4 regions of the Micromonospora sp. DT44 genome follow, and region 1 is predicted to be linked to each of the others. Evidence: riboswitches for the same ligand, from Rfam matches in the RefSeq annotation. Region 1 holds a riboswitch; each other region holds the start of a gene.
The links. Region 1 has a riboswitch for cyclic di-AMP ahead of ACLQ25_RS07455 (NlpC/P60 family protein). Riboswitches for the same ligand answer to the same signal wherever they lie in the genome.

Region 1 (5,247 bases):
GGTGGGCGTCGTTCCGGCCGCTTCGGCCTTCTCCGCCGCACCTGGCGGCGCCTGCGCGGAGCCGGCCGACAGCCACGCCAACGCCCGGGCGAAGCCCGGCGCGGGAGCTCTGCACGAGCCCAACGAGCTGACCGCCAAGCAGGTCCGTGAGCGGGACGCCGACCTCGCGGCGGCGCTGCGCGAGCGGGCCAACTACCGGGCCGGCGCCGGCGCCACGACGCTGGCAGCCACGGTCACCATCCCGGTGGTGGTGCACGTGATCCAGGAGGACAGCACCCGGGCCGGCGGCAACATCCCCGACTCGATGATCACTTCGCAGATCAGCGTGCTCAACCAGGCCTACGCGGGCGGGACCGGCGGCGCGGCCACCGCCTTCGCCTTCCGCCTCGACAAAATCAACCGGGTGACGAACCCGTCGTGGTACCCGATCGTCGACGGCTCGTCGGCGGAGCGGTCGATGAAGTCGTCGCTGCGGGTCGGCGGCAAGAACACGCTCAACATCTACCTCGGTGAGTTGAGCGACGACCTGTTGGGCTGGGCGACCTTCCCACAGCGCAGGCTCAACAGCATGGATGGCGTGGTCGCGCTGAGCGAGTCGCTGCCGGGTGGCACCGCCACCAACTACAACCAAGGCGACACCGGCACCCACGAGGTGGGCCACTGGCTGAACCTCTACCACACCTTCCAGGGTGGTTGCGGCGGCTCGGGTGACGGGGTCAGCGACACCCCGGCCGAGGCGTCGCCCGCGTACGAGTGCCCGACCGGTCGGAACACCTGCTCGGCGACCGGCCTGGACCCGATCACCAACTTCATGGACTACACCTACGACTCGTGCATGTACCAGTTCACCGCTGGTCAGGCGAGCCGCATGCTGACCGCGTGGAACGCGTACCGCGCGGCCTAACTCCTCGCGTACACCAGGTGCCGGCTCCGTCACGACGGAGCCGGCACCGGCGTTTTTCGATGGCCGTGGTCAGGCGGCCGTGCACTGGACGTCGCGGCTGCGACGGGTCGGGCGCGTCTGCGGTACGGGGGAAGCCGCGGCCGCCGCGGGCGGGGTCTGCGGATCGAGCCAGACCTGCACGGCCGGACGCCCCACGGCGATGCCCAGGCCGTGCTGGTCGCGACGGGTCAGCATCGCCACGTCGACGGTGAACTCGAACAGCCGCCAGTCGGCCCGCGGCTCGGCCCGGGCGCTCTGCGCCAGCCGGGCCACCCGGACCGGGTCGGTGACCGGCCAGGCGTGACCCGCCACGTACGCCTCGTCGTCGCTCTCCTCCGGAGGGAACGAGTGCAGTGCGTATCGGCCGTCCCGTTCGAGGTCCCGGCGCTTCGGCGAGTCGATGATGAAGCAGAACAGACCCTCGTCGGTGATGACCGGGGAGACCGGATGGACCCGGGGCCCACCGTCGGCACGGACCGTGGCCAGATAGCCGAAGCCCGGCCCGTACTGCTGCAGGAGAACGCGGATGCCGTCGGCGAGGCGGGGCTCGTCGGCGGCGAAATCGGACCAGGAAGCCATGCGGGCATTCTATCGAACAAATGTACGAGGAGCGACCTCGACACGCTGGTCACCGCCCACCTCGCTATGGTGGTCCGATGCTGCTCTCCGACCGTGACCTGGTCTCCGAGATCAAGGCCGGCACGCTGGGCCTGGAGCCGTTCGAGCCCACCCTGGTCCAACCCTCCAGCATCGACGTACGACTCGACCGGCTGTTCCGGGTCTTCAACAACCATCTCTACACCCACATCGATCCGGCCATGCAGCAGGACGACCTGACCTCGGTGGTCGAGGTGCCCGACGGCGAGCCGTTCGTGCTGCACCCGGGAGAGTTCGTGCTCGCCTCGACTCTGGAGGTGATCTCGCTCGGCGACCAGCTCGCCGGCCGACTGGAGGGGAAGAGCTCGCTGGGCCGCCTCGGCCTGCTCACGCACTCCACCGCCGGGTTCATCGACCCGGGCTTCTCCGGGCACGTCACGCTGGAGCTGTCCAACGTGGCGAACCTACCGATCACCCTCTGGCCGGGCATGAAGATCGGTCAACTCTGCATCTTCCGGCTCTCGTCGCCCGCCGAGCACCCGTACGGCTCGGTGGTCTACGGGTCGCGTTACCAGGGTCAGCGGGGGCCGACGCCGAGTCGTTCCTGGCAGAACTGGCGCGCCTGGCCGACGCGTTAGGAGACGACGCAGGGCCCGCCGCGAGCGGATCGCGACGGGCCCTGACTGCGTCCCGCGTCGGTCAGCCGGGGCGACCGTAGCTGTGGACGGGCCCGTCGTCGACCTTCTTCATCTTGACGGGCACACCGGCTTGGGAGGCGTGCACCACCCAGCCGTTGCCGACGTACATGCCGACGTGGTGGATGTCGCTGTAGTAGAAGACCAGGTCACCGGGGCGCAGGTCGCCCTTGCTGACGTTCTTGGTGACCCGGCTCTGCGCGGCGGCGTTGTGCGGCAGCGACACACCGGCCTTCGCCCAGGCGGCCAGCATCAGCCCGGAGCAGTCGTACGACTCCGGACCCTCGGCGCCCCACACGTACGGCTTGCCGATCTGCGCGCAGGCGAACTTGACCGCGATGCCGGCACCGCCACCCGGGTAGCTGGCCGGGCAGGGCGCGGGGCGCAGCGAACCGCCGCCGCCGCTGCCGTACACCTTGAGGCGCAGCTTCTGTAGCCGGTCGATCTCCTCGTTGATCTGCTTCTTCTTCGCCGCCAACTGGGCCTCGGTGCGGGTCAGCTGGACCACCATCTCGTCCAGCGGCGCCTTCTGCCGGGCCAGCTCGTTGCGCAGGTCGGCGACCTGGCGGACGTCCTCCTGCTGGTTGTGGGCGAAGCGGTCGAGCATTTCGAGCTGACCGACCATCTCGCTGGGCGACCGGCTGCCGAGCATCGTGTTGACGGTCGACAGGTTCTCACCCATGTACGCGCGCACGGCCAGCGCGCTGACCTTGTTCATCGCGGCGTCGACCTGGCGCTCCAGCGGCCCGATGCGGGCGGCGAGCGCGTCGGCCTGCTTGCGCTTGAGGGCCAGGTCGGACTGGGTGGCGTTGTGCCGCTCGATGATCGGTTCGAGCTTGTTCCAGTCCTCGTCGATCTGGCGTTCGATCTCGGCGACGGACGGGTCGGCGTGGGCCACCGTGGCGCTGCCCGTCAGGACGACGGCGACGCCGACCAGGGCGGCGAGTGCGGTGGTGAAGCGGGACCAGCGTGGACGCGGCACGGTCGACGTCGGGTCGGCCGGAGCCGACCGTCCGAACGACGGCCGCGGGGCTTGGAGGGCCACCGGGTTCCGTACTCCTTCTTCCTGACCGCCTACCGGGTTAGCTGACGGGTTCGGGCGGGAAGTGGGCGCCCTACCGCAGGAACTGCGGATTCACCCCGAGGAACCTGGGTCCCCGGCTCGCTCGCGAGCGACTCGGCGGTGTCGGTCCGTTACCGCCCGGGGTGGGCAGACCTGCTACCGGGCCGACGAAAGACCAGAGTAGAGACGGCCGTTACCGATCCGCAACCCGTGCGGCCGTGACACTCCGTACCGATTGCAGCGGGCCATCGGGCGGATGTGAAGATTTCCTTCCGTACGTTTCGAAACATGGAAAGGTATTGACGCGGACTCCCGGGCAGGACGAAGGTGACGGCACCGACACCAGTTGACATGTAGGGAGTTCGATGAAACGTCCGACCCTGCTCGCCGTCGCGCTCGTCACCGCCACGGCGGCCGTACCGCTGCCCGCCGGCCCGGCCACCGCGGCCCCCGCCGCCGACCGCCAGCAGCAGTACGCCGCCGCGGCGACCGAGTACGGCGTACCCATCGACGTACTGCTCGGCGTCTCCTACCTGGAGTCCCGCTGGGACAGCAACGCCGGCACGCCGAGCACCAGCGGCGGCTACGGCCCGATGCACCTGACCGACGCCCGGCAGGTGGCCGCCCTACCGCGGAGCGGTCATCACGACGCCCCGGGCGAGGATCCGCGCGGCGACGAGTCCCGTCGTGCTCTCGCACCGGCGCCCGCCACCGGGAACGCGCCGCCGAGCGCAGCACTGCAGACCGTGGACGCCGCCGCCGCGCTCACCGGCGCCACCGCCGAGGCGCTGCGCACCGACCCGACGACGAACCTCCGGGGTGGGGCGGCGCTGCTGGCCGCGTACCAACGGGAGGTCGGCGCCCCGGTCGGAGTCGGCACCGACCCGGCCACCTGGTACGGCGCGGTGGCCCGCTATGCCGGCGCGGACAGCGCCGATGCCGCGGCGGCCTTCGCCGACGAGGTCTTCACCACGATCGGCGCCGGCGAGACGCGGGTGACCGACGACGGCCAGCGGGTCACGCTGCCGGCCCGGGCGGTACGACCCGAGCGGTCCTGGCTGGACCGACTGGGACTGCGGCGACTCGCCCGCCCGGACGGGTTGGAGTGCCCGAGCACGGTGTCCTGCGAGTGGATCCCGGCACCCTACGCGGCGTTCGGCGACGGCGACTACGGCAACCACGACCTGTCCGACCGGCCCGACCGGCAGAAGATCGAGTACATCGTCATCCACGACACCGAGGCGAGTTGGGCGACCACCCTGCAACTCGTCCAGGACCCGACCTACGTGAGCTGGCACTACTCGCTGCGCTCGGTGGACGGGCACATCGCCCAGCACGTCAAGACCAGGGACGTCGCCTGGCACGCCGGCAACTGGTACGTCAACGCCAAGTCGATCGGGCTCGAACACGAGGGCTTCGCCGCGCAGGGCACCTGGTACACGGAGGCGATGTACCGGACGTCCGCGAAGCTCGTTCGGCACCTCGCGCTGCGGTTGGGCATCCCGCTGGACCGTCAGCACATCATCGGCCACGACAACGTGCCCGGCACGACCGCGTCGACCGTCCGTGGAATGCACTGGGACCCGGGGCCCTACTGGGACTGGACGCACTACTTCGACCTGCTGCACGCCCCACGGCTGGACACCGGCACCCCGGCCACCGGGCTGGTCCGGATCGACCCCGACTACGCGACCAACCAGCCGGCGTTCACCGGATGCGTCACCCCGGGGACGCCGTGCGCGCCACGCGGCTCCTCGTCGGTGGTGCTACGCACCGCGCCGGCCCCGGACGCGCCGCTGGTCAACGACATCGCGCTGCGCCCCGACGGCACCCCGAACACGATGGACGTGTCGGACCACAGGGCCCGCGCGTCCGCCGGCCAGACGTACGCCCTGGCCGGTCGACAGGGTGACTGGACGGCCATCTGGTACCTCGGGCAGCGGGCGTGG
Region 2 (5,247 bases), on a different contig from region 1:
AGAGGTTGGCGCTGACGCCTCCGCGCGGTCGGTCGACCCGCAGCCCGCCCTGCACGGTGGTTCGGACGCGCTGCCCCGCCCAATGGCGGGCGTGACCTCGGCGCCCACGGGATCGGAGCAGCCCCTCCGAGCCGCAGGCTCGGCCAGTCGGGCCCCCCGCGCCCCGCCGGCCTAGCGGGTCAGTCACCGGGGCGGCACGCCGTCCCGCGAGCGCCGGAGTATGGCGCGCCGGGATCTCCACCATCGGCGGCGCCGCCGGGCCGAGCGCCCCGTCACCACACCTGACGACACACCGCCCGCACCCGCCCGTGCGGCATCCCATCGCTTACGTCCTCACGCCGAGGTGTCGATCATGGAAACCGTCGTCTTCTACCAGTTCCTGACCGAGGTGCCCCAGGCCGCCGCCATCTGGTCGGCCCTGTTCCTGCTGGCGCTGACGATCCTCGCCGTCCTGGTGGCCCGCCCGGAGCGGGACTCGCCAGCGGCCGACCCCACGCCGCCGACACCCACCGCCCGCGAGATGGCCGTCGCCGAGATGGCCGACCTGCGCCGGTACGCCGAGGAGGTGGCCGTGGCCGCCGCCCGGGCCGCGCGGACCGCCCGGCGGCGGCGCGCTGACTGGCTGGTCGCTCAGGACGAGGCGCAGCGGGCCTGGACGGCGTACGACGAGGCGGACACGGCCGCCCGTCGGGTCGCCGGTGCCGGGGCGTTGCCGACACCGCGTACCCCGCACACCCCCGCCGAGTACGCGGCCCGGGAGCGGTACCTGCACCGTGCCGCCATGGCGGCGCACTGGCGGGGGGAGTTGACCATGGCTCAGCTCGGCGACGTCTTCGGGCATCGCCGCGGCTGGGACCCCCGCCGGCACCCGGTCGAGCAGGAGACGCTGCTCATCCGGGCGATCCGTGACGCGAGGCTGGCCGAGCACCGGACGGCCGTCGAGCGGGAGCGGTCGTCCTGGCGGGACGCCGAGGTGGCCGCCGAGTCGGCGCGCGTCCTCGCCGAGGAGGCGTACGCGGCGGCGGTCCGGTCGCGGCCGAGCCCGGCGTTCTCCCGGCGCACCGCGACGCGGCCGTCGCGTACGGACCTCGTGGCACGCTGGCGTCCGGCCCGGGCCGGTTGAGCCCGATCTGTTATGTGAGGCGGGTCACCGGCAGCGGAAATCGGGCGGTCGGCATCATCGGCGGCCATTGTGCCCGCGATTGTGGCGGCGTTGCCGGCCACCTGTCCGGTTGTCGCCCGCAGGTGCCGCCGGAACCGGTTGTCCCATCGAGTCACGTCAGCGGCAAAACGCGCAGAAATTGCTGGGCCAATCGATGTTTATGCAGGTGGGCGCGGCTTGGCAGAGTGCGCACCGGCCAGTACTGTCGTCCCGTCCGGTGCGGTTACCGATCGCAGGAGGCGACGCCGCGCCGACCCGCTCAATCGTGATCAACGAACCGGGGACCCACAGTAAGTCCGGGGTGAATCCGCGAGCCACGGCCCGCGGTAGGGCGATCTTCCCGCCCGAATCCGTCAGCTAACCCGGTAGGCGGTGACGGAAGGAGTTCCATCCTCGTGCAGCACCCCTCGACCCTTGCACTGTTCCCCCGCCTCCACGGCGTCGCGGTGTCCCCGCTCATCCGCCTCGTGACGGTGAGCTGACCCCCCGGGTCACCGCACTTCCCGCCCGGCCGCGCCGGGCGTACCCCTGAGCGGTCCACCACCCGCGGGCCCCTGCCCGCGCGCTGGCGCCTGCCCGGATACCGGTCGAGCCCGGTGTGCCGCTCACCCCCGAACCGTGGAGGACCCCGTGAAGCACACCCTGAAGCGCCAGCTCCGTCGCCTCGCGACCGAGCGTCCGTACCAGATCGTCGCCGCCTCCGCCGCGGCCCTCGCGATCGCCACCACCGCCGGCGCCCTGGTCGCCGGCGCCGACGACGCCCCGGACGGCCCGCGCACCCCGACCACGGTCGCCGAGATGCGCAGTGACACCGTCGCCTCCCGTGGCGAACTCCGGTCCGCGGCCCCGTCGGCGAGCGTCGCGCCGAGCACCGCCGCCCCGGCCACCAGCGCCGCGTCCCCCGCCGCGAAGGCCACGAGCAACCCGGACGTCACCCGGAAGCCGACGCCGCCGAAGCCGCCCGCGACGAAGGTGCTCGACTACGCCTACGAGGCGCAGAACACCTACTACAACTGCGGCCCCGCGGCCACCCGCAACGCGCTCAGCGCCAGCGGCATCGACCGCACCCAGGAGGAGCTCGGCGCCGAACTGGGCACCACCGAGATGGGCACCAACTCGGCCGAGGACACCACCCGGGTGCTCAACGCCGAGGTGAAGGGCTCCCCGTACCGCACCCGCATGTTCGCGGGCACGCCCAGCCCGGCCCAGATGGACCGCCTTCAGGCCGACGTGGTCAAGGCCATCACCGATGGTCGGGGCGTGGTGGCAAACGTCGCGGGTGACGCCATCGACACCGAGGGCGGCTATCACTCCTACGGCGGTGGGCACTACATCGCCGTCGTCGGCTACAAGGACAACGGCCGTACCGTGCGGATCGCCGACTCGGCGAACGCCGCCGACCCGGCCTACTGGATCACCACGATCGACCTGGCGAACTGGATCGCCACCCGGGGTTACTCCGCCTGACCAACGCGCGACACCCCACGACGCCGCGGGCGCCGTCTCCCACGAGGGGCCGGCGCTCGCGGCGTTCCCGTGTCGGGGCGCGACGCCGGTGAAGGGCTCTCGTACCGGGCCGCGAACCGTGGGAGACTGCGGCCGTGGTGGATGAATCGGGTGGTCAAGCCGGCCGTGAGCCGATCCTGTTGCTGCTGCACGGCATGGGGGCGACGGGTGACGTGTGGCTGCCCTGGGCGCCACTTCTGGAGCACCACTGGCCCGGCCGGTGGCTGGCGCCCGATCTCGCCGGTCACGGTTGGTCGGCGCCGCTGTCGTCGTACTCCTTCGAGGGTTTCGCCCAGCGGGTCACGCAGGGCCTGGCCTCCGACGACCGCATCGTCGTGCTCGGGCACTCGCTCGGTGGCGTGGTCGGCCTGGCGCTGGCGGCCCGCGCCGCCGGTCTGCCGGTGGACGCGGTGGTGGGCTTGGGCATCAAGGCCGTCTGGGCGCCCGCCGAGCTGGCCCGCGCCGCGGACCTCGCCGCCCGCCCGGTGGGCTGGTTCACCAGCCGCACCGAGGCCGCCCGCCGCTATCTGCGGGTCGCCGGCCTCACCGGTCTGGTCCTCCCGGACCACCCGATGGTCGACGCCGGTCTGCGTCAGGTCGACGGCCGGTGGCGGCTCGCGATGGACAACGCCGCGTTCGCCGTCGGTGCGCCCGACCTGGCCGCGCTGCTCGCGGCGACCGACGTGCCGGTGGTGCTGGCCCGCGGGGAGCACGACCCGATGGTCACGGACGCGCAGCTCAAGGAGTACGGCGTACCGGTCGCCACGCTGCCCGGTCTCGGGCACAACGCGCACCTGGAGGATCCGGCGGCCGTGCTGGCGTTGCTGGACCCGTACCGCTGATCGGTCAGGCGGCTGCGGGCGCGGGCAGTTCCCGGGCCGACGTCAGCTCGCGGCGGGCGGCGGTCAGGAAACCCTCGGCGTACGACTCGGCCGGGAAGTCGCCCAGGTAGCGGCGGCGGGTGACCCAGCGGGCATCGGCCAGCGGGTCGGTGTCCAGCAGGGCCGTGAGTACGGCGTCCACGTTGGACATGTCGCGCCGCAGCACGTAGCCCGAGCCGGCCAGTGGAAAGCGTTCGGTGAACCGGTCGCCCTCGTCACCCATGTCCGTGACGGCGTACGGCTTGCCCGAGTAGAGGTAGTCGGAGATCACCCCGGAGACGTCGGAGAGCAGCGCGTCCGAGCGGTTGACGCAATCGGTCAGGCTCAGCTCCCGGGCGGCCGCGCCGAACACGTGCTGCCGGCCGGTGCGGGCGCGGTCGACGGCCAGCAGTTCGGTGAGCCGGCCCAACTGGCGTGCCGACGCGGGGTTCTGCGTCGTGTACGGATGGGCCCGCAGGATCACCGTCGCGCCACGCCCCAGCAGCCGCCGCAGCAACTCCTCGGCCACGGGCAGCGAGCAGTAGTCGGCGTCGGCGTGGTGCCCGGTCCAGGTCGGGGTGTAGAGCACCATCGGGTGCGCGAGGCCCCGCGTCGGCTCCTGGCGTACCTCGATCGACTCGACCTGGGGACGGCCCACCACGACGAACTTCTCCGCCGGGATCTGCACCCCGGCGCGGGCGTACCGGTCGATCGCCGCCGGCCCGGCCACGAAGATCCGGTCGAAGATGCCCGAGACCGGGTTGGCGCTGGGCGCCTTGTCGCTGTCGCCGTGGTGCAGTTGGACGTGGGTGAGCTGGGTGAACCGGATGCAGTGGCTGTTCTTCGCCCCGTGGTTGACGTAGAAGGCCACCCGCAGGCTCGGCACCAGCGCCTCGTCCATCGCGCGCAGCGTGGGGCAGTAGACCACCGGCGCGTCGGTGGCCGCCGCGATCGGCGCGACGAACTCCGGCTCACGGACCAGCACCAGGAAGGGCCGGCCGATCCGTTCGAGGTACGGCAGCCACATGGTGACCTGGTACTCGGAGCCGGGCGGCGCGGAGAAGTAGAGCAGGAACTCCGGCTCGTGCCGGCGTAGCGCGCGGGCGACCTGCCCACCGCCGGCGGCCGGACGGAACCGTCGCTTGGCCAGGTCCAGCGCGACCGCCCCGGCGGCGGCGGCCACCAGCAGGCTGGCGGCGAGCGCCACGACGGCCGGCAGGGTCAACGCGGCGGCGATGGCCACCACCGCGAGCAGGCCCAGCAGGGCGACGCCGAGTCGGTCAGCGATCAGCGGGGTCCAGGCGCGTACCGGCAGGTTGGCCGCCCGGATCTCCAGGTTGCCCGCGGTACGCAACGGCCCCACCAGCAGCACCAGCCCCAGCAGGACCAGCGCCGTCGCGGCTAGCGCGGGGTCGAAGCCGTCGTCGAGCCGTCGGGAGTAGCCGACCAGGACCGCCGCGGCGATCAGGGCGGTCTCGGCCACCAGGTCGGCGGCCGGTCGGATCCGCTGCTCGGCGGCCGCCGCCACCAGCGCGGCGACGGCCAGCGCGAGGCCCCACCTGGTGCTGCCGGTGAGGGCCAGCACGACGAAGGCCAGCACGGCGAGCCCGGTGCTCAGGCACCGGGCGGCCACCTTGCGAACCAGGTCACCACGCATGTTGCTCCGATCGCCGCCCTCGGTGTCGCGGTGCCGTCGGCGTCAGTTCGCGGACGCCGCGG
Region 3 (5,247 bases), on a different contig from region 1:
CCCGGGCACCGGCAAGACGGCGGTCGCCCTGCACCGGGCGGCCTTCCTGCTCTACACCGAGCGCAGCCGGTACGCCGGTGGCGGCATCCTGGTGGTCGGGCCGTCGACCGTCTTCGTCGAGTACATCGCCTCGGTGCTGCCGTCGCTCGGTGAGGACACCGCGACCCTGCACTCGCTGGGCACCCTGTTCCCCGGGATGACGGCCACCCGAACCGATCCGCCCGAGGTGGCGGCGGTGAAGGGCTCGCTGCGCATGCGCCGGGTGCTGGAACGGGCGGCCCGCGACGCGGCGCCGGGGGCTCCTGGCGAGCTGCGGCTGCTCTACCGGGGAGGGCTGCTGCGGTTGGACCGCCGCGAGCTGGACGCGATCCGGGACCGCGCGCTGCACCGGGGCGCCCGGCGCAACGAGGTTCGCCGCGCCGGCTTCGACGGTGTCTTCGCCGCGCTGTGGGCGCAGGCCCGGCGGGTGAACATCGGCCGGCTGCCCGAGCAGCGGGCCTTCGAGGGCGAGATCGCCGAGCGGCCGGAGTTCCGGGAGTTCCTCAAGGCCTGGTGGCCACGCCTGCACCCCCGGCACGTGCTCGGCTGGCTGGCTCGACCGGAACGGCTGCGCCGGTACGCCGGCGGGATCCTTTCCGGCGCGGAGATCCGGCTGCTCGGCACGGCGTACCAGAGTCTGGACACTGCGGGCCTGACCATCGCGGACGTGGCGCTGCTCGACGAGCTGGACGCGCTGCTCGGCAAGCCGGTGAAACCGGCGCGGGCCCGACGCGACCCGTTCCAGCTCGCGGGCGGCGTCCGTGAGCTGAGCACCGCCGCCGACCGGCAGCGGGCCGCCCGCGCGGCGGCCCGGGAGCGGCCGGAGGACTACCGGGAGTACGCGCACGTGGTTGTCGACGAGGCGCAGGACGTCTCGCCGATGCAGTGGCGGATGATCGGTCGGCGTGGGCGGTTGGCCTCGTGGACGGTGGTGGGCGACCCGGCGCAGACCGCCTGGACCGGTGACCCCGAGGAGCTGACCCGCTCCCGCGACCAGGCGCTGGGCCGACGCAAACGGCACGAGTTCACGCTCACCACCAACTACCGCAACTCGGCGGAGATCTTCGCGGTGGCGGCGGCGGAGATCCGCCGGCTCTACCCGGACCTGCCCCTGCCGAGGGCCGTCCGCTCCACCGGCGTCGACCCGGTCGAGCTGGTGGTGCCGCCCGCCGGGCTCCAGGCCGCGGCCGTGCAGGCGGCCACCGGCCTGCTGGGCGAGGTCGACGGCACGGTCGGGGTGATCACGCCGGTCACCCGCCGCGACGAGGTCGCCGGCTGGCTCGACGCGCTCGGCTCGACGCGCTTGCAGGTGGTGACCAGCCTGGAGGCCAAGGGCATGGAGTACGACGGGGTCGTGCTGGTCGCCCCCAGCGAGATCCGGGCCGATCCGGGCTCCGGCGTACGCACGCTCTACGTGGCGCTCTCCCGCGCCACTCAGCGGCTCACCACCGTCGACCCGACCGGCTGACCGTCGCGTTGGCATCGCCCGTAGGCCGGCCCTCGCCTTACACTTGCACACATAGCGATGTGAGCATATATTTGACCGCGTCCCGGGCGGCGTCGGAGGGTGGGTTTCGTGGGAGCAGGACATGACCACCACCACGGCTCGGTCGCCAACGCCGCCCACCAGCATCGGGGACGGCTCTGGGCGGCCTTCGGACTGCTCGCTGCCCTGATGGTGGTCGAGGCGGTGACCGCCTTCCACACCGGCTCACTGGCCCTGCTCTCCGACGCCGGGCACATGTTCACCGACGTGCTCGGCATCGGGATGGCGCTCGCCGCGATCACCGCTACGCGGCGGGCCACCGGCGACCCGCAACGCACCTTCGGGCTCTACCGCCTCGAAGTGCTCGCCGCGCTGGCCAACGCCGTCCTGCTCTCCGGCGTGGCGATCTACGTGGTGATCGAGGCGATCGGCCGGTTCGGCGACCCACACCGGGTGCTCAGTGGTCCGATGCTCACGGTGGCCATCCTCGGCCTGCTCGCGAACGTGGTCGCCTTCGGGCTGCTGCGCGCCGGCGCCCGGGAGAGCATCAACCTCCAGGGTGCCTACCTGGAGGTGCTCGGCGACCTGCTCGGCTCGCTCGGCGTGATCGGCGCCGCGCTGCTCATCGCCGTCACCGACTGGTGGTGGGCCGATCCGCTGGTCGCGGTAGCGATCGGCGTGTTCATCCTGCCGCGCACCTGGCGGCTGGGGCGGGCCGCCGTACGCATCCTCGTGCAGGCCGCCCCGGAACACCTCCAGGTCACCGCCGTGCACGACCGACTGGCCGCGGTGCCCGGCGTGGTCGAGGTGCACGACCTGCACGTCTGGACGCTCACCTCGGGCATGGAGGTGGCCTCCGCGCACCTGACCATGGCGCCCGGCGCGGAGGTCGGCGCGGTGCTCACCGCGGCGCGTACCGCCCTGCGGGACGACTTCCGCATCGAGCACGCCACGCTGCAGACCGAGCCCGGTGCCGCCCCGGGCGCCTGCGGTTCCGTCGAGTGGTGACCGTCATCCTTCGTGAAGGTGCAGGCACCTTCCGTAACATCGGCTGCACAGACCCCACCAGCACCGGTAGGCTCTGTCCCGGCCACCACCCGGCGGCGCCTCCCGGCGCCGGTGGCGGCCGTCGCCTAATCGCCCGACAGGGCGAACCGGGGAACCATGTTCCTGGGGTGCATCCGCGTCAGCGGTAGGGATCTTCCGTCCCGAACCCGTCAGCTAACCCGGTCGGCGGCTGACGGAAGGACATGCGTAGTGGCACCAGCACGACCACCCGCCGCCCGGCTTGCGGCACTGATCGTCATGATGGTCACCCTCGGCGTCGCGCTTCCAGTCGGCGCCGCCACCGCCGCTGCACCCGGCGGCCTGCGGGCCGCCGCCGCGCCCGACGGCGACGAGGAGGGCGGCACCCCGGCGCTACGGGCCCAGCTCGAGGCGGCCAGCAAGGGCTACCTGGACGCGAAGCGCGCGCTGGACACCTCCATCCAGCGGCAACAGCAGCTCGCGGTCAAACTGAAGGACACCGAGGCCGAGATGACCGTACGCAACGGCAAGGTCGGCGAGATCGCCGGCGTCGCGTACCGCACCGGCCGGCTCAGCACCGTCTCGGCCCTGCTCAACAGCAACACCCCCGAGGGCTTCATGGACCGGGCGGCCGCCCTCGACGCGGTGGCCGCGAACGAGGACCGGGTGCTGCGCGACCTGCACGCGATCCGGGACGAGGCGAACCGCACCCGCGTCGCCCTCGACGGCGAGATCCGGGAGCAGCGTAAGCAGGTCGAGGTGATGGCCAAGCGCAAGGAGCAGGCCGAGCGGGCCCTGACCGTCGCCAACGACAAGGCACGCGCCAGCGCCGACACCGACACCGACACCGGCTCCAACCGTGGCACCTCCACCGCCAACGCCCAGCCCGCACCGCGCAACTCCGACGGCTCCTGGCCGTCCGAGTCGTGCAGCATCAACGACCCCACCCCGGCCAGCGGCTGCATCACCCCCCGCACCCTGCACGCGCTCAACCAGGCCAAGGCCGCCGGCTTCACCCGGTACGTCTCCTGTCACCGCAACGGCGGCTCGGGCGAGCACCCCAAGGGCCGGGCCTGTGACTTCGCCGCGCAGAAGGGTGGCTTCGGCGGGATCGCCAGCGGCGGCGACAAGACGTACGGCAACAACCTGGCCGCGTACTTCATCCGCAACTCGGATCGGCTCGCGGTGCTCTACGTGATCTGGTTCAAGCAGATCTGGCTGCCCAGCAGCGGCTGGAAGTCGTACAGCGGGGGGAACGGCGACCCCTCCAGCGACCACACCAACCACGTGCACCTGTCGGTGTACTGACCACCGACGCCGTCCGGGGTACGTCAGCGGGCGTACCCCGGACGTCGTCGCTGGTCGGACGACCACGCGGGGTCGGACCGGGAGCATTCGGGTATGCCGCGAATCGCGCCCCGCACCCGCAAGGCCCTGCTCACCCTGCACCTGGTCACGTCTCTCGGCTGGCTCGGGGCCGACCTGGTGCTGCTCACGCTCGGCATCGCGGCACAGCGCGGCGCCGACCCGGCGGTGGTCTACCCGGTCGCCGGGCTCGTCGGCACCGTGCTCTTCGCGCCGCTGAGCGTGCTCGTGTGGCTCGTCGGTGTCGCCAGCGCGCTGCTCACCCCCTGGGGCCTGCTGCGTTACCGCTGGGTGGTGATCAAGCTCGTGATCACCACGGTGATGGTCGGGCTGGTGCTGTTCCTGCTCACCCCGAACCTGCGGCACGCCGGCGCGCTGGGCGCCGCGCTACCGGCGCGGGATCGCGCCGACCTGGTGATCGCGCCCGCGGTGTCGACCAGTCTCATGATCATCGCGACGGTGCTGTCGACGTACAAGCCCTGGGGACGCCGACCCAGCCAACCCCGCCGCAGCGCGGCGGTCGGCGCGACGCGCGCCTGATCGCGCAGCCACCCTCGACGGCTTATGGGCTCAGGGCGCGGGGTTGTCGAGGACCGCGCCGAGGCGCGCGGCCAGGGCGAGGTGGGCGGCGCGGGCCTGATTGAAGGCGTACCGGAACAGGGGTGTCGGCGCGCGCAGGGTGATGTCGACGTCGATGCGGACCAGATCGTCCGGCTCGGCGCGCAGCCGGGTGTGGTTGCGAACCGTGGTGGCGGGCCACTGACGGGCCACAGTGACGATCTCGTCGGGCTCGCTGACCAGCATGTCCGCGTGGTACGTGGTGCGAAAGCGCAGCGGGCCGGCGACCAGCCTGTCGTTGATCGTGTAGCTGGCGCGGGCGCCCGGGCGGGGCGGCACCTCGCGGACCCGCACGATCAGGGGATGCAGTTCACCCTGACGGGTCAGGTCGCTTAACAGCGCCGCCGCCTCGGCGACTGAGCAGCGGGCCTGGACGGAGTAGCTGAAGGTATCGCTGCTGAGCACACCGTCTCCCGACGTCGCTGGTCGCACGATCGTCCCGTACGCCGCGCGGGGTGGCAACGGCCGGACGGACACCCTGCGTTGTCCCGGCATTCGCGCAGCGTTCCCACCACGGTCGGCTGATGGGAAATCACCGGTTGTGACGAAGAGGGACACGCCGCCGTGGACGCCGACGGCCGGGTACGCGTCAGTCACGGCGATCTGGGCGGTCAGCGAGGTGACCGACGTGGCCCTGACCGGTCTGGACGAGCAGGCCTGACGGTGGCAGCCCGCGCCTCAGGCGCCGGGAAGCACCTCGGGGGTGGCGGCCC
Region 4 (5,247 bases), on a different contig from region 1:
AGGGTGGTCATCGCGGACCTCCGCTCACGCCTCGACGAGGTCGTAGCCGGCCTCGTCGACAGCGGCCCGGACGGCCTCGTTGTCCACGGGCTGCTCGCTGCTGACGGTGACCTGGCCGGTGGCGAGGTCGACCCGCACGTCGCGTACGCCCTCGATCGCGCCCACCTCGGCGCTGACCGCACTGACGCAGTGCCCGCAGGTCATGCCCTGCACCTGGTACGTCGTGTCGACCATCGGACGTCTCCTCTCGTAGTACCGGTACCCGGTGGGGGTATGACGGCAGGAACGGACATTACCATACCCCCCAGGGGTACGCTATCCTCGTCGCCATGACCGCACCCACACCGATCCGCGGGTACACCGCCAGCAAGGACCAATTGCTCGCGCGCCTACGCCGGGTGGAGGGGCAGGTCCGGGGCATCGAGAAGATGGTCGACGAGGACCGCTACTGCATCGACGTGCTCACCCAGATCTCCGCGATCCAGGCCGCGCTCGACAAGGTGGCCCTCGGCCTGCTCGACGGGCACGCCCGGCACTGCATGCACGAGGGGGCAGCCGAGGGCCGGGCCGACGAGATGGCCACCGAGATGATGGCCGCCGTCGGCCGACTCATGAAGCGCGGCTGAACGTCACGTCCGCTCCGGGTCGAGCCGGACCCGGCGCAGCAACTGCGCGTTGAGCGCCACCACGATGGTGGACGCGGACATCAGCACGGCCGCCACCGCCGGGCTCAGCGCCACCCCGGCACCGGCGAGCACCCCCGCCGCCAGTGGCAGCGCCACCACGTTGTAGCTCGCGGCCCAGGCCAGGTTCTGCCGCATCTTGCGGTACGACGCCCGGGAGAGCCGGATCACGGCCCCGACGCCGCGCGGGTCGGACGACGCCAGCACGACCCCGGCGGACTCGATCGCGACGTCGGTGCCCGCCCCGATCGCGATGCCCACGTCAGCGCGGGCCAGCGCCGGCGCGTCGTTCACCCCGTCACCGACCATCGCCACGGTCAGCCCGCGCCGCTGGAGTTCCGCCACCCGGCTGTCCTTGTCGGCCGGCAGCACCTCGGCGAAGACCTCGTCCACCCCGGCCCGGAAGCCGAGATCGGCGGCGACCGACTCGGCCACCGACCGCGCGTCCCCGGTGATCATGGCGATGGTGCGGACGCCATCCGCCCGCAGCTCGGCGATGGCCTTTCGGGCCTCCGGCCGCACCGCGTCGGTGAGCGCGAACGCCCCGAGCACCGTGTCCGGCAACCGCAGGAGATACAGCACCACGGCACCGCGTGACGACCAGCGGCCGGTCGCCTGCCGTACCTCGTCCGGCAGTGGTCCACCCCGCTCGCGCAGCAGGGTCGGCCCGCCCACGGCGTACTCCGTACCGTCGACGGTGGCCCGCACCCCGCGGCCCGGAAGCGAGCGGAAGCCGTCCGCACGGGCCGGCCCACCCGTCCCGGCCGCCGCCACGATCGCCCGGGCCAGCGGATGTTCGCTGTCGGACTCGACGCCGGCGGCGATCCGCAACGCCTCGTCGCGGTCCACGCCGGGGGCCGTCACCAGGTCGGTGACCTCGTGCTCGCCCCGGGTCAGCGTGCCGGTCTTGTCGAACAGCACCGCGTCGACGGTCCGCATGCGCTCCAACGCGAGCCGGTCCTTGACCAGGATCCCGCTTCGCGCCGCCAGCGCCGTGGAGAGCGCGACGACGAGCGGGATGGCCAGGCCGAGCGCGTGCGGGCAGGCGATCACCAGCACGGTGACGGTACGCACCACCGCCTCATCGGGCTTACCCAGCGCGGTCCAGACCACCAGGGTGAGCACGGCGGTACCGGTGGCCACGTAGAACAGCGCGGCGGCGAACCGGTCGGCGAGCAGTTGAGCCTGCCCGCCCGAGCGCTGCGCCTGCGCGACCATGCGCTGGATGCCCGCGAGCGCCGTCTCGTCGCCCAGCGCCTCGACACGGACCCGGATCGCCGAATCGGTGGCGACCGTGCCGGCCACCACCCGATCGCCCGCCGACCGGGCGACCGGGCGCGACTCACCCGTGATCATCGATTCGTCCAACTCCGCGTCGCCGTCGACGACCCGGCCGTCGGCCGGCACCCGACCCCCGGGCCGGACCAGCACCACGTCGTCGACCCGCAGCCCGTCGACCGGCACGCGCTCGACCCGCCCGTCCGCCGCCACCCGCTCGGCCTCGTCGGGCAGCAGCGCCGCCAGTGCCGCGAGCGCCCCACGGGCCTGCCCGATGGCCTTCATCTCCTGCCAGTGCCCGAGCAGCATGATGGTGACCAGCGCGGCCAGCTCCCACCAGAAGTCCAGGTCGAAGGCACCCAGGCTGGTCGCCAGCGACGCGGTGTACGCCACGGTGATCGCCATCGCGACCAGCAGCATCATGCCCGGCGCGCGGTCCCGGATCTCCCGTACCGCGCCGACCAGGAACGGCCAGCCACCCCAGAGGAACACCACCGAACCGAGCACCGGCCCCACCCAGGAGCGCCCTGGCACGTCCAGCCGGAGCCCGAGCCGGTCCACCACCAGGTCACTGGTCAGCACCACCGGCACGGTGAGCACCAGACAGACCCAGAACCGGCGACGGAACATGGCCGGGTCGTGCCCGGCGTGCTTGTCGTGCCCGGCGCGCTTGTCGTGCTGTCGGTGCTCGGCGGGTGGCTCAGGCATGACCCCACCATCCCGCCCCGGCCGGGGCGGTGTCGGCGGTTCGACTCCCCCGACACGTCCGCACATCCTGCGTCACCCCGGGGCGCTGGTTAGCATCGTCCGGCGATGACCCACCGGATCCCGCCGCCGAGACGGGCGACGGCGCTGCAACAGCGCGGCCCCGTACGGCGCCGACCGGGTCACTTCATCACTCTCCGTGATTGCCAGGTCGTCAGGCGGCGAACCGACGCGCTCGCGCCCACGTTCGTCCGGCGGAACTGAACCGCACAGGCCGCCGGCACGTACCCCGCACCGGATCGTTGGGAGTCTCTCGCATTGGGTTCCGACCACAGCCATTCCGCTCGTCCCGCCCCGCCCCGCCCCGGGTACGACGGATCCTCGTCGCGACGGTGGTACCGCTCTTCGTGGCCACCGTCGTCGCCGCCGTGGTGCTGTGGCCACGGGACGGCGCACCGAAGAGCGGCGGTGGCGCGGATCTTCCGCGCCACCACGGCACGGTGACCCGGATGGTGACCGAACCGCGTCGGCCGGGCCCACATCGCCTCCACCGTCAACACCATCGTCCTGGCGTACGCGGGCGCGTCGCTGCCGCTGCTGCTTCTGCTCACCGCCGACTCGCGCCCCATCGGGCAGATTCTGACCAGCGAGCTCCTCGCACAGGAGATCGTCCGCAGCGCGGTCGCCACGCTCGGCCTGATCGCCGCCGTACCCCTCACCACCGGGCTGGCCGCAGTGGTGACCGCAGCCGGGTCGACAGCCACGCCCGGTGCGGACGCCGTGCCACCGCGCCCCCGCGCGGACCGCGCGGAGGCGCTCGCCGCTCTCAGTTCCCCGCCGGCGGATCGGGCCGACCGGCCCGATCCACAGCGGAACACACCCCCATCCACCGCCACCACCGGGTGGCCAGAGCCGAACAGGAGCACGGATACGGCATGGTGACACTCCTCAGCGTGACCGGATCGGGCACCCGCCCTGAGAACCGCGTCACTGGTCACTCAACGCCATGGCGAAATGACGCTTTTAGTCGGCATCAGGACGTAGCTGAGGCGGTGGACTCTCGGGTAACCTCGCTGCCGGTCACCGACGAAGGCGCGCAGCGGCGCCTGCGGTGCCACCGCCCAATCGCCAACCGGCGAGCCGGGGACCCAGGTACCTGGGGTGAATCCGCGACAGCGGTAGGGGCCACTTCCGCCCCGAACCCGTCAGCTAACCCGGTCGGCGGTCGACGGAAGGGAAGATTGTGACGGCACCCCTACGCCGCTGGTTGACGCCCGTGGTGGCCGTGTTCGCTGCGCTGACCGTGCTCGCCGGCCCTCTCCCGGCCCACGCCGCCCCGACGACCCCCACACCGTCCGGGCACGAGGAGGACGGCGACGAGCCCAAGCTGCTCACCGACGTCATCGAGCAGACCAACCGGGACTACGTGGCGGCCAAGTCCAAACTGGACAGGTCCAAGAAGCGGCAGCTCGAACTGGCGGCCGAGGTCGAGCGGGCGAAGGCCGACCTGGCCGCGCTGGCCCCGCAGGTCGCGCAGATCGCCGCCCAGTCGTACCGGACCGGACGGGTCGGCGCGATCGCGATGCTGCTGGAGGCCGACGCACCGGACTCGTTCGTCCAGCGGGCCGCGGCGCTCGACGAGATGAACATGGTCAACGAGAAGAAGCTCGCCGAGGTCAACACGGTGAAGTCCCGCGCCGAGGAGGCCAAGCTGGCCCTCGACGCCGAGGTACGGGAGCAGCAGAAGCAGACCGCGCTGATGGCGAAGGACAAGCGCGACGCGGACAAGGCGCTCGCGCTGGTCGGCGGCGAGGGCTTCACCGGCGGCCTGGTGGACGCCACCTCCCCGGTCGCCCGGATCGGCCCGGGTCGCACCGCCGACGGCGACTGGAAGGCGCAGTCGTGCAGCGAGAAGGACCCGACCACCTCCGGCTGCGTCACGCCGCGCACGCTGCACGCGTACAAGGAGGTCAAGCGGGCCGGGTTCAACCGGTTCGTGGGCTGCCACCGCAACGGTGGACCGTACGAGCACCCGAAGGGTCGCGCCTGTGACTGGTCGTTGCAGAAGAGCGGCTTCAGCCCGTGGCACAACAACGACACCCGGATGTACGGCAACAACGTGGCCGCGTTCCTCATCCGCAACGCCGACCGGCTCGGCATCTACTACGTGATCTGGAACCGGCAGATCTGGTTCCCGGCGACCGGCTGGAAGTCGTACAGCGGGCCGTCGAACCACACTGACCACGTACACATGTCGCTGCTCTGATCCGACGCTCAGCAGTGCGAGGGCCGTCCCGCCGTCCGGCGGGGCGGCCCTCGGCGCGTCAGGCGGCGGTTGTCGCGGCCGGGTCGTCCGAGGGCTCGTCGCCCGTCGGGGCTCCGTCCGGTACGGGGGTCACGGGTCGCACCGCCCCGGCGGCGAGCCGGTACGACATCCCGACCACCGCGCACCGCCCCCGCGCCACCTCGTCGGCCAGCACGGGCGACTGCCCGAGCAGCGTCTCGACGGTCTGCGCGATGTGGATGTCGACGATGCCGTCGATGTCGTGCACGCCCTCGGCCGTGGCTCGTCGCAGGCTGG

Region 2: another riboswitch for cyclic di-AMP. It lies ahead of ACLQ25_RS00865 (C39 family peptidase); the one in region 1 lies ahead of ACLQ25_RS07455 (NlpC/P60 family protein).
Region 3: another riboswitch for cyclic di-AMP. It lies ahead of ACLQ25_RS20995 (coiled-coil domain-containing protein); the one in region 1 lies ahead of ACLQ25_RS07455 (NlpC/P60 family protein).
Region 4: another riboswitch for cyclic di-AMP. It lies ahead of ACLQ25_RS06255 (coiled-coil domain-containing protein); the one in region 1 lies ahead of ACLQ25_RS07455 (NlpC/P60 family protein).

The regions. Positions count from the first base shown of each region.
Region 1 covers NZ_JBNCKS010000009.1:57,081-62,327, forward strand. Annotated here, with positions in the region: gene ACLQ25_RS07440 (zinc metalloprotease) at 1-904, shown strand, start outside; gene ACLQ25_RS07445 (pyridoxamine 5'-phosphate oxidase family protein) at 974-1,522, opposite strand; gene dcd (dCTP deaminase) at 1,600-2,178, shown strand; gene ACLQ25_RS07455 (NlpC/P60 family protein) at 2,240-3,280, opposite strand; cyclic di-AMP (ydaO/yuaA leader) riboswitch at 3,293-3,428, opposite strand; gene ACLQ25_RS07460 (N-acetylmuramoyl-L-alanine amidase) at 3,664-5,247, shown strand, end outside.
Region 2 covers NZ_JBNCKS010000001.1:190,065-195,311, forward strand. Annotated here, with positions in the region: gene ACLQ25_RS00855 (hypothetical protein) at 1-175, shown strand, start outside; gene ACLQ25_RS00860 (hypothetical protein) at 353-1,123, shown strand; cyclic di-AMP (ydaO/yuaA leader) riboswitch at 1,409-1,549, shown strand; gene ACLQ25_RS00865 (C39 family peptidase) at 1,781-2,629, shown strand; gene ACLQ25_RS00870 (alpha/beta fold hydrolase) at 2,764-3,510, shown strand; gene ACLQ25_RS00875 (CDP-glycerol glycerophosphotransferase family protein) at 3,515-5,185, opposite strand; gene ACLQ25_RS00880 (D-ribitol-5-phosphate cytidylyltransferase) at 5,228-5,247, opposite strand, start outside.
Region 3 covers NZ_JBNCKS010000036.1:52,950-58,196, reverse strand. Annotated here, with positions in the region: gene ACLQ25_RS21005 (HelD family protein) at 1-1,507, shown strand, start outside; gene ACLQ25_RS21000 (cation diffusion facilitator family transporter) at 1,616-2,533, shown strand; cyclic di-AMP (ydaO/yuaA leader) riboswitch at 2,646-2,777, shown strand; gene ACLQ25_RS20995 (coiled-coil domain-containing protein) at 2,783-3,859, shown strand; gene ACLQ25_RS20990 (hypothetical protein) at 3,953-4,456, shown strand; gene ACLQ25_RS20985 (SRPBCC family protein) at 4,487-4,939, opposite strand; gene ACLQ25_RS20980 (STAS domain-containing protein) at 5,213-5,247, opposite strand, start outside.
Region 4 covers NZ_JBNCKS010000007.1:118,778-124,024, forward strand. Annotated here, with positions in the region: gene ACLQ25_RS06230 (hypothetical protein) at 1-11, opposite strand, end outside; gene ACLQ25_RS06235 (heavy-metal-associated domain-containing protein) at 25-234, opposite strand; gene ACLQ25_RS06240 (metal-sensitive transcriptional regulator) at 330-626, shown strand; gene ACLQ25_RS06245 (heavy metal translocating P-type ATPase) at 630-2,669, opposite strand; partial or broken gene ACLQ25_RS06250 (YibE/F family protein) at 3,189-3,608, shown strand; cyclic di-AMP (ydaO/yuaA leader) riboswitch at 3,775-3,905, shown strand; gene ACLQ25_RS06255 (coiled-coil domain-containing protein) at 3,910-4,932, shown strand; gene ACLQ25_RS06260 (carbonic anhydrase) at 4,991-5,247, opposite strand, start outside.